Linked DNA regions of Tenggerimyces flavus. Each later gene encodes a partner of the first gene's protein in a complex. Links are inferred from orthologs where the notes say so. Each region holds a gene or a part of one and is shown on either strand. Other genes may lie near its edges. The genes, in order: mfd and uvrA.

Region 1 (4,479 bases):
CGAGCTTGTCGTCGGGTCCGGCGAGCTCGGTTGGGCCCTCGACCGCGACCCACTCCCAGCCGGCGCGGAAGACGAGCGTGGCGTACGGGTTCGCGCGGAGATTCGTGAGCTTCGCCGTACGCCCGCGGGCGACGAACGCGACCGTCGGCTCGCCGGTCGTCGGGTGGTCGAGGATGCCGGCGTTCACCACCGACACCGCCGACCGCCCGGCCGCGGGGCGCTGCGTGACGAGCACGGCCAGCCAGTGCTCCTGACTGCCGAGCTCACGGATCAGCTCGAGGCTCATGCCATCGAACGTACCGGACCCTGGTCCGCTTCGCCAACCGGCAAATGATCGTGTTTACACGGTGGATGGGCGCTTCACCTGGCGTCTACTCCGCGTAAAGCGGCAAATGATCATGTAAACATGATCATTTGTCCGCAGCGGGAGCGGCGTCCGGCAGTAAAGGGAGCGGGCATTGTCGGCGGGCTCGGATAGGCTGGAGAAGCAAGCCCTCACCCCCGTCGATTTCGTCGAAGGGGGCATTCTGTGCTGCCCTGAAGAGGAGCCCATGAGTCTCGCTCACCTCGTTGAGCTCACCACCTCCGACACCGCGCTGGGCGAGGCCGTCGCTCAGGCGCGCGACGCCGTGCCCGGCACCAGGCTGTCGCCGCTCGACCTCACCGCGCCCAAGGCGCTGCAGCCGCTCGTCGTCGCCGCCCTCGCGGCCGACGCGAACGCCGGCGGGGCGGGACGTACGGTGCTCGCCGTCACCGCGACCGGCCGCGAAGCCGAGGACCTCACCGCCACCCTGCAGAGCCTGCTCGGCGACGAGGACGCCGCCGCCTACTACCCGGCCTGGGAGACGCTCCCGCACGAGCGCCTCTCGCCGCGATCCGACACCGTCGGCCGCCGGCTCGCGATCCTCCGCAGGCTGGTCCACCCCGACGACGAGAACCCCAGCCCCAAGGTCGTCGTCGCGCCCGTCCGTTCGGTCCTCCAGCCGCAGGTGAAGGGCCTCGCCGACCTCGAGCCCGTCAGCCTTCACGTCAAGGACGAGATCGACCTCGAGGTCCTCGTCCGCAAGCTCGCGGCCGCCGCGTACACCCGCGTCGACCTGGTCGAGCGGCGCGGCGAGTTCGCCGTCCGCGGCGGCATCGTCGACGTGTTCCCGCCGATCGACGAGCACCCGGTGCGGGTGGAGTTCTTCGGCGACGAGGTCGACGAGATCCGCTACTTCAAGGTCGCGGACCAGCGTTCGCTCGGCCCGGCCGAGCACGGGCTGTACGCGCCGCCGTGCCGCGAGCTGCTGCTCACCGACGCCGTACGCGACCGGGCGGCCAAGCTCGCCGTCGAGCACCCCGAGCTCGAGGAGTTGTTCGAGAAGCTCGCGCAGGGGCACGCGGTCGAGGGCATGGAGTCGCTCGCGCCCGTTCTCGTCGACGACCTGGAGCTGCTGCTCGACATCCTCCCGCCGGCGACGCACGTTCTGGTGTGCGATCCCGAGCGGGTTCGGACGAGGGCGCACGACCTCGTCGCGACGAGCGAGGAGTTCCTGCAGGCGTCCTGGGCGGCGGCCGCGGGCGGTGGGCAGGCGCCGATCGACCTCGGCCCGGCCGCATACCGCAGCCTCGCCGACGTCCGCGGGCACGCGATGTCGGCCGACCTCGCGTGGTGGAGCGTCTCCCCGTTCGCCCTCGACGCCGAGACCACCACGGCTGCGCCGCAGCGCACCGAGATGGGCGAGCTCATCCAGCTCGATGTCGACATCGAGGCCGGCGCGATCGAGTCGCACGCGATCGGCGCCGAGGCCGCGGTCGCGTACCACGGCGACACCGAGCGCGCGCTCGCCGACATCAAGGGCTGGCTCGCCGACGGGTGGCGCGTCGTGTACGTCACCGAGGGCCACGGCCCGGCGGAACGTATCGTCGAGGTGCTCACCGGCGGCGATATCGCAGCCAGGCTTGCCAAATCGGACTTCGAAGAGCCCCAGCCGTCCGTCGTGCACGTGGTGTGCGGGCGGCTCGACCACGGGTTCGTCGCGCCGGCGTTGAAGCTCGCGGTGCTCGCCGAGGAGGACCTGGTCGGCCGCGCCGGACCGTCCACCAAGGACATGCGCCGGATGCCAACGCGGCGTCGGCGGACGATCGACCCGCTGGAGCTGAAGCCCGGCGACTACGTCGTGCACGACCAGCACGGGGTCGGCAAGTACCTCGAGATGGCCGAGCGCACGGTGGGTACGGGCGCGGCGCGGACGACGCGCGAGTACCTGCTGATCGAGTACGCGCCGTCCAAGCGCGGGCAGCCAGGCGACCGGCTGTTCGTACCGACCGACCAGCTCGACCTGGTGACGCGGTACGTCGGTGGCGAGGACCCGTCGCTGGACAAGATGGGCGGCTCGGACTGGGCGAAGCGCAAGGGCCGGGCACGCAAGGCGGTCAAGCAGATCGCCGCGGAGCTGATCAAGCTGTACGCGGCGCGGCAGGCGACGGAGGGGCACGCGTTCGGGCCGGACACGCCGTGGCAGCGCGAGTTGGAGGACGCGTTCCCGTACGTCGAGACCTCCGACCAGCTCGCGACGATAGAGGACGTCAAGGCAGACATGGAGAAGACGGTTCCGATGGACCGGCTGATCTGTGGTGACGTGGGGTACGGCAAGACCGAGATCGCGGTGCGCGCGGCGTTCAAAGCGGTGCAGGACGGGAAGCAGGTGTCGATCCTGGTGCCGACGACTTTGCTTGTGCAGCAGCATCATTCGACGTTCGCCGAACGGTTCGCGCCGTTCCCGGTGACGGTGAAGGCGTTGTCGCGGTTCCAGACCGACAAGGAGGCCAAGGAGGTCCTCAACGGTCTCGCGGCGGGCTCTGTCGATGTGGTGATCGGGACGCATCGGCTGCTGTCGAAGGAGGTCGGCTTCAAGGACCTCGGGCTGATCGTGGTCGACGAGGAGCAGCGGTTCGGCGTGGAGCACAAGGAGCAACTCAAGGCTCTGCGCGCTTCGGTCGACGTACTGACGATGTCGGCGACGCCGATCCCGCGGACGCTGGAGATGGCGATCACCGGCATCCGGGAGATGTCGACGATCATGACGCCGCCGGAGGAACGCCATCCAGTGTTGACGTTCGTCGGTGGGTACGACGAGAAGCAGGTGGTCGCGGCGATCCGGCGCGAGCTGTTGCGCGAGGGCCAGGTGTTCCTGGTGCACAACCGCGTGCAAACGATCGAGCGCGCGGCCGCCCGGATTCGCCAGCTGGTGCCGGAGGCGCGGGTCGCGGTCGGGCATGGGCAGATGAGTGAGCACCAGCTCGAGCAGGTCATGGTCGACTTCTGGGAGAAGCGGGCGGACGTGCTTGTTTGTACGACGATTGTCGAAGCGGGCTTGGACATTTCGAACGCGAACACGTTGATCGTGGAGCGGTCGGACCTGTTCGGGCTGTCGCAGATGCACCAGCTGCGCGGGCGGGTCGGTCGTGGCCGCGAGCGGGCGTACGCGTACTTCCTCTACCCGCCGGAGAAGCCGCTCACCGAGACCGCGCACGAGCGGCTGGCGACGTTGGCGCAGAACACCGAGATCGGCGCGGGCATGGCGGTCGCGATGAAGGACCTGGAGATCCGCGGGGCGGGCAACCTGCTCGGCGGTGAGCAGTCCGGGCACATCGCGGACGTCGGCTTCGACCTCTACATCCGGCTCGTGGGAGAGGCCGTGGCGGAGTTCCGCGGCGACGTTCCCGAGGAGGACAACGAGGTCAAGGTCGAGCTGCCGATCGACGCGCACCTGCCGCACGACTACGTGGACTCGCAGCGGTTGCGGCTGGAGATGTACCAGCGGCTGGCCGCCGTGCGGTCGCTGGATGAGGTCGCGGCGGTGGCCGAGGAGTTGTCGGACCGGTACGGCACTTTGCCGCAGCCGGTGGAGAACCTCCTCGAGGTGGCCCGCTTCCGCTTGAAGGCGTCCGCTGTGGGGCTGACCGACGTGACTGTGCAGGGAAACGCGATCCGCTTCGCGCCGGTGGAGCTGCGGGAATCGCAGGAAATGCGGCTCAACCGGCTGTACCCGCGGACGATCGTCAAGCGCCAGTTGCGCACCATCCTCGTTCCCCGCCCCGCCACGGCGCCCATCGGCGGGACGCCGTTGCGTGACTTGGAGCTGCTCAAGTGGTGCGGCGACCTCATCGACGCCATCCTCGTGGACGCTCCGGCGCCGGCCAAGAAGGCGTGATTCAGGTAGCCTGATCAGGGAAAGGAGGTCAACGATGGCAGCCGACGAACCCCGCCCAGCCCCACCCGGCGCGGGCTACGCCGCGAACCGCCCGTACTTCGTCGCGGACACCCTCGACGACCTCCACGGCCCGACCTCCGGAGTCGTGCACTTGGACGCGCGTCTGGACTGGTCGGGCGAGCCGGTGTACGACCTCGACGATCCCATCGAGCTCGCTTACCTGTACGAGGTCGTTCTCCGCGAAGGGTCCCGCCATGAGGAGTTCGCTCGCTGGCTCGAC
Region 2 (3,920 bases), 1.7 Mb from region 1 along the record:
CGGGATCCCCTACCTGCGGCCGGAGATCCAGCTGCTGCACAAGGCGCGGGGTCTCCGTCCGAAGGACCAGTCGGACTTCGACGCCGCCTGGCCGATGCTGGCTGCCGAGGACCGGCGTTGGCTGCGGGAGGCGATCACGATGACGCAGCCGGACCACCCCTGGCTCGCTCGGATCTGACCTCTAAGGCCTTGTCTCCCACTTATCGCCTGACGCGCGATGCCCGACGCTCGTTGGAGACACGGCCTGGCCGCGATCTTTCCTCCGGCCGTTGGTTCGCCCGGTCCAGCCCGCCCTGGGCGCCAATGATCATGTTCACATGATCATTGGCCCTTTACGTGGGGTGGACGCCAGGTAATGGGGCCACTGGCCGGGTAAGGCGACCCCCAGTAGGAAAGGCACTTCGGTCTTTCGCAGGTCAATGTCGCCCACCAACACCTGAAATCCCGAGGCTGGTCCGCATGGCGAGACATCCGCCCTGGTCGACCGGCGGGAATGCGGGCCTCTCACATACCGTTGTCAAGGGTCCTTCTCTGCCGCCGACGGGACTTGTCGGTGGCCCCGGTTAGCATCGTGAACCCTGGAGTCTCCGGGTCCAAACCGGCGTGTCCAGGAAGCCCTGACCCGCACCGCACAGCCCAGGACGGAACTGCCGACGTGGCCGACCAGCTCATCATCCGAGGTGCCCGAGAGCACAATCTCAAGGACGTGTCTCTCGAGCTGCCGCGCGACGCCCTGATCGTCTTCACCGGCCTCAGTGGCTCCGGGAAGTCGAGTCTGGCCTTCGACACGATCTTCGCCGAGGGTCAGCGCAGGTACGTGGAGTCGTTGTCGGCGTACGCGCGCCAGTTCCTCGGCCAGATGGACAAGCCCGACGTCGACTTCATCGAGGGCCTCTCACCCGCGGTGTCGATCGACCAGAAGTCCACCTCGCGCAACCCCCGGTCGACGGTCGGCACGATCACCGAGGTCTACGACTACCTCCGGCTGCTGTACGCGCGGATCGGCCACCCGCACTGCCCCGAGTGCGGCCGTCCTATCGCCCGGCAGACCCCGCAGGCGATCGTCGACAGCATCCTCGAGCTGGAGGAGGGCGCGCGGTTCCAGGTGCTGGCGCCGGTCGTGCGCGGGCGCAAGGGCGAGTACGTCGAGCTGTTCCGCCAGCTGAGCACGCAGGGTTACTCCCGGGCGCGGGTCGACGGCGAGGTCTACCCGATCGGCGAGGTGCCGAAGCTCGACAAGCAGAAGAAGCACACGATCGAGGTCGTCGTCGACCGGCTGCAGGTCAAGAGCACCGCGAAGCAGCGGCTGACCGACTCGATCGAGACCGCGCTGCACCTGGGCGGCGGCCTGGTCACGCTCGACTTCGTCGACCTGCCCGAGAAGGATCCGCAGCGGGAGCGGGTCTGGTCGGAGCACCTGTACTGCCCGTACGACGAGCTCTCGTTCGAGGAGCTCGAGCCGCGCTCGTTCTCGTTCAACTCGCCGTACGGAGCCTGCCCGGCCTGCACCGGGCTCGGCACGAAGATGGAGGTCGACCCCGACCTGATCGTGCCCGACCCGAGCAAGTCGCTGGACGAGGGCGCGCTCACGCCGTGGTCGGGGCCGCAGTTCTCCGACTACTTCGGGCGGCTGATCACCGCGCTCGCGGAGACGCTCGGGTTCCGCACCGACACCCCGTTCGAGAAGCTGCCGGCGAAGGCGAAGAAGGCCTTGCTGTTCGGGCATCCCGACCAGGTGCACGTGCGGTACAAGAACAGGTACGGCCGGGTGCGCTCGTACTACACGGCGTACGAGGGCGTGATCTCGTACGTACAGCGCCGGCACGCCGAGGCGGAGTCGGACACCAGCCGGGAGCGCTTCGAGGGCTACATGCGCGAGGTGGACTGCCCGACGTGTGACGGCACCCGGCTGAAGCCGATCTCGCTCTCGGTCACGCTGGGCGGGAAGTCGATCGCCGCGTGGACGTCGCTGCCGATCTCCGACATCGCGGCGCAGCTGATCGAGCTGGACCTGTCCGCGCGGGAGAAGCAGATCGCCGAGCGGGTGCTGAAGGAGATCGGCGAGCGGCTGCGGTTCCTGCTCGACGTCGGCCTCGACTACCTGACGTTGGACCGTCCGTCCGGCTCGCTGTCGGGCGGCGAGGCGCAGCGGATCCGGCTGGCGACGCAGATCGGGTCGGGGCTGGTGGGCGTGTTGTACGTCCTCGACGAGCCGTCGATCGGCCTGCACCAGCGGGACAACCACCGGCTGATCGAGACGCTGATCCGGCTGCGCAACATTGGCAACACGTTGATCGTGGTCGAGCACGACGAGGACACGATCAAGACCGCGGACTGGGTGGTCGACATCGGCCCGGGCGCGGGCGAGCACGGCGGCCAGGTGGTGCACTCGGGCACGTTGGACGGGCTGCTGAAGCACCCCGACTCGATCACCGGCGCGTACCTGTCCGGCCGGCGCGAGATCCCGCTGCCCGCGATCCGCCGCCCACCGACGCCGTCGCGCAAGGTCACCGTGCACAAGGCGTACGAGCACAACCTCAAGGACGTCACGGTCGAGTTCCCGCTCGGCTGCTTCGTCGCTGTCACCGGGGTGTCCGGGTCGGGCAAGTCGACGCTGGTCAACGACATCCTCTACAAGTCGCTGGCCAAGCAGATCTACGGCGCCAAGGACGTGCCGGGACACCACCAGAAGCTCACCGGCACCGACCAGGTCGACAAGATCATCCACGTCGACCAGTCGCCGATCGGCCGGACGCCGCGGTCCAACCCGGCGACGTACACAGGCGTGTTCGACCACATGCGCAAGCTGTTCGCGGACACGCCCGAGGCGAAGGTGCGCGGCTACCTGCAGGGGCGGTTCTCGTTCAACGTCAAGGGCGGCCGCTGCGAAGCGTGCTCCGGCGACGGCACGATCAAGATCGAGATGAACTTCCTGCCGGACGTCTACGTGCCGTGCGAGGTGTGCCACGGGGCGCGGTACAACCGCGAGACGCTCGAGGTGCACTACAAGGGCAAGTCGATCTCGGAGATCCTCGACATGCCGATCGAGGAGGCGAACGAGTTCTTCGCGGCGATCCCGGCGATCTCGCGGCACCTCAAGACGCTGGTCGAGGTCGGGCTGGGGTACGTCCGACTGGGCCAGCCCGCGCCGACGCTGTCCGGGGGCGAGGCGCAGCGGGTGAAGCTGGCGTCTGAGCTGCAGAAGCGTTCGACCGGCCGGACCCTGTACGTGCTGGACGAGCCGACGACCGGCCTGCACTTCGAGGACATCCGCAAGCTCCTCGGCGTCCTGTCGGCGTTGGTCGATCAGGGCAACACGGTGATCGTGATCGAGCACAACCTCGACGTGATCAAGACCGCCGACTGGATCATCGACCTCGGCCCCGAGGGCGGCAACCGCGGCGGCATGATGGTCGCGGAGGGCACCCCGGAGTCCGTGGCGGCGAACGAGGGCAGCTACACCGGCCAGTTCCTCCGCCAAGTCCTCCCCGCCGAGGGCGTCCCCCACGGCCGGCGCGCGGCGGTGAAGAAGGTGGCGGCGAGCAAGTCGGCGGCGAAGAAGGCGACCACGACGACGGCCAAGAAGACGACCGCGAAGAAGGCGGTGGCCAAGAAGGCCGCGGCAAAGAAGACGCCGGCGAAGCGGACCGCCAAGAAGGCAACCGCCCGCTGAGCTGCCGGCCTACGCGACGACGCGCCTCTCCATCCAGGGGGTGGAGGGCGCGCGTGCCTGTGGGGAGCCGCGTCCCGCATCGTGACTTTACCCACGAGGAGGGCGTTCCCGGGCCAACGATCGGCCCCAGAACGCCCCCTTCGTGGGTAAAGTGCGCCGCCCGGCCGCCCCGGCTAGATCTACCTATGTCGGCCAGCGTCAATACGGCCGGTTGCGGACCCCGGCGGCACGGTTTCGGCAGGGCCGT

The links.
Region 2: the proteins of mfd (region 1) and uvrA are in contact, whole or in part, in a crystal structure (PDB 4DFC), measured with the Escherichia coli proteins. The link is inferred for Tenggerimyces flavus from one-to-one orthologs.

The regions. Positions count from the first base shown.
Region 1 is NZ_JAFBCM010000001.1:2,493,425-2,497,903, forward strand. Bases 224-4,399 are described here. They hold mfd (transcription-repair coupling factor), read left to right. Parts: upstream 224-551; coding sequence 552-4,199; downstream 4,200-4,399. Other genes in these bases: JOD67_RS11615 (pyridoxamine 5'-phosphate oxidase family protein), read right to left, coding at 224-286; JOD67_RS11625 (transcriptional regulator), read left to right, coding at 4,234-4,399. Also shown: more of JOD67_RS11615, read right to left, coding at 1-223; more of JOD67_RS11625, read left to right, coding at 4,400-4,479. UniProt on the Escherichia coli protein: Couples transcription and DNA repair by recognizing RNA polymerase (RNAP) stalled at DNA lesions. Mediates ATP-dependent release of RNAP and its truncated transcript from the DNA, and recruitment of nucleotide excision repair machinery to the damaged site.
Region 2 is NZ_JAFBCM010000001.1:4,161,604-4,165,523, reverse strand. The notes cover bases 257-3,873. They hold uvrA (excinuclease ABC subunit UvrA), read left to right. Parts: upstream 257-655; coding sequence 656-3,673; downstream 3,674-3,873. In the rest of the region: JOD67_RS19440 (hypothetical protein), read left to right, coding at 1-178. UniProt on the Escherichia coli protein: The UvrABC repair system catalyzes the recognition and processing of DNA lesions. UvrA is an ATPase and a DNA-binding protein. A damage recognition complex composed of 2 UvrA and 2 UvrB subunits scans DNA for abnormalities.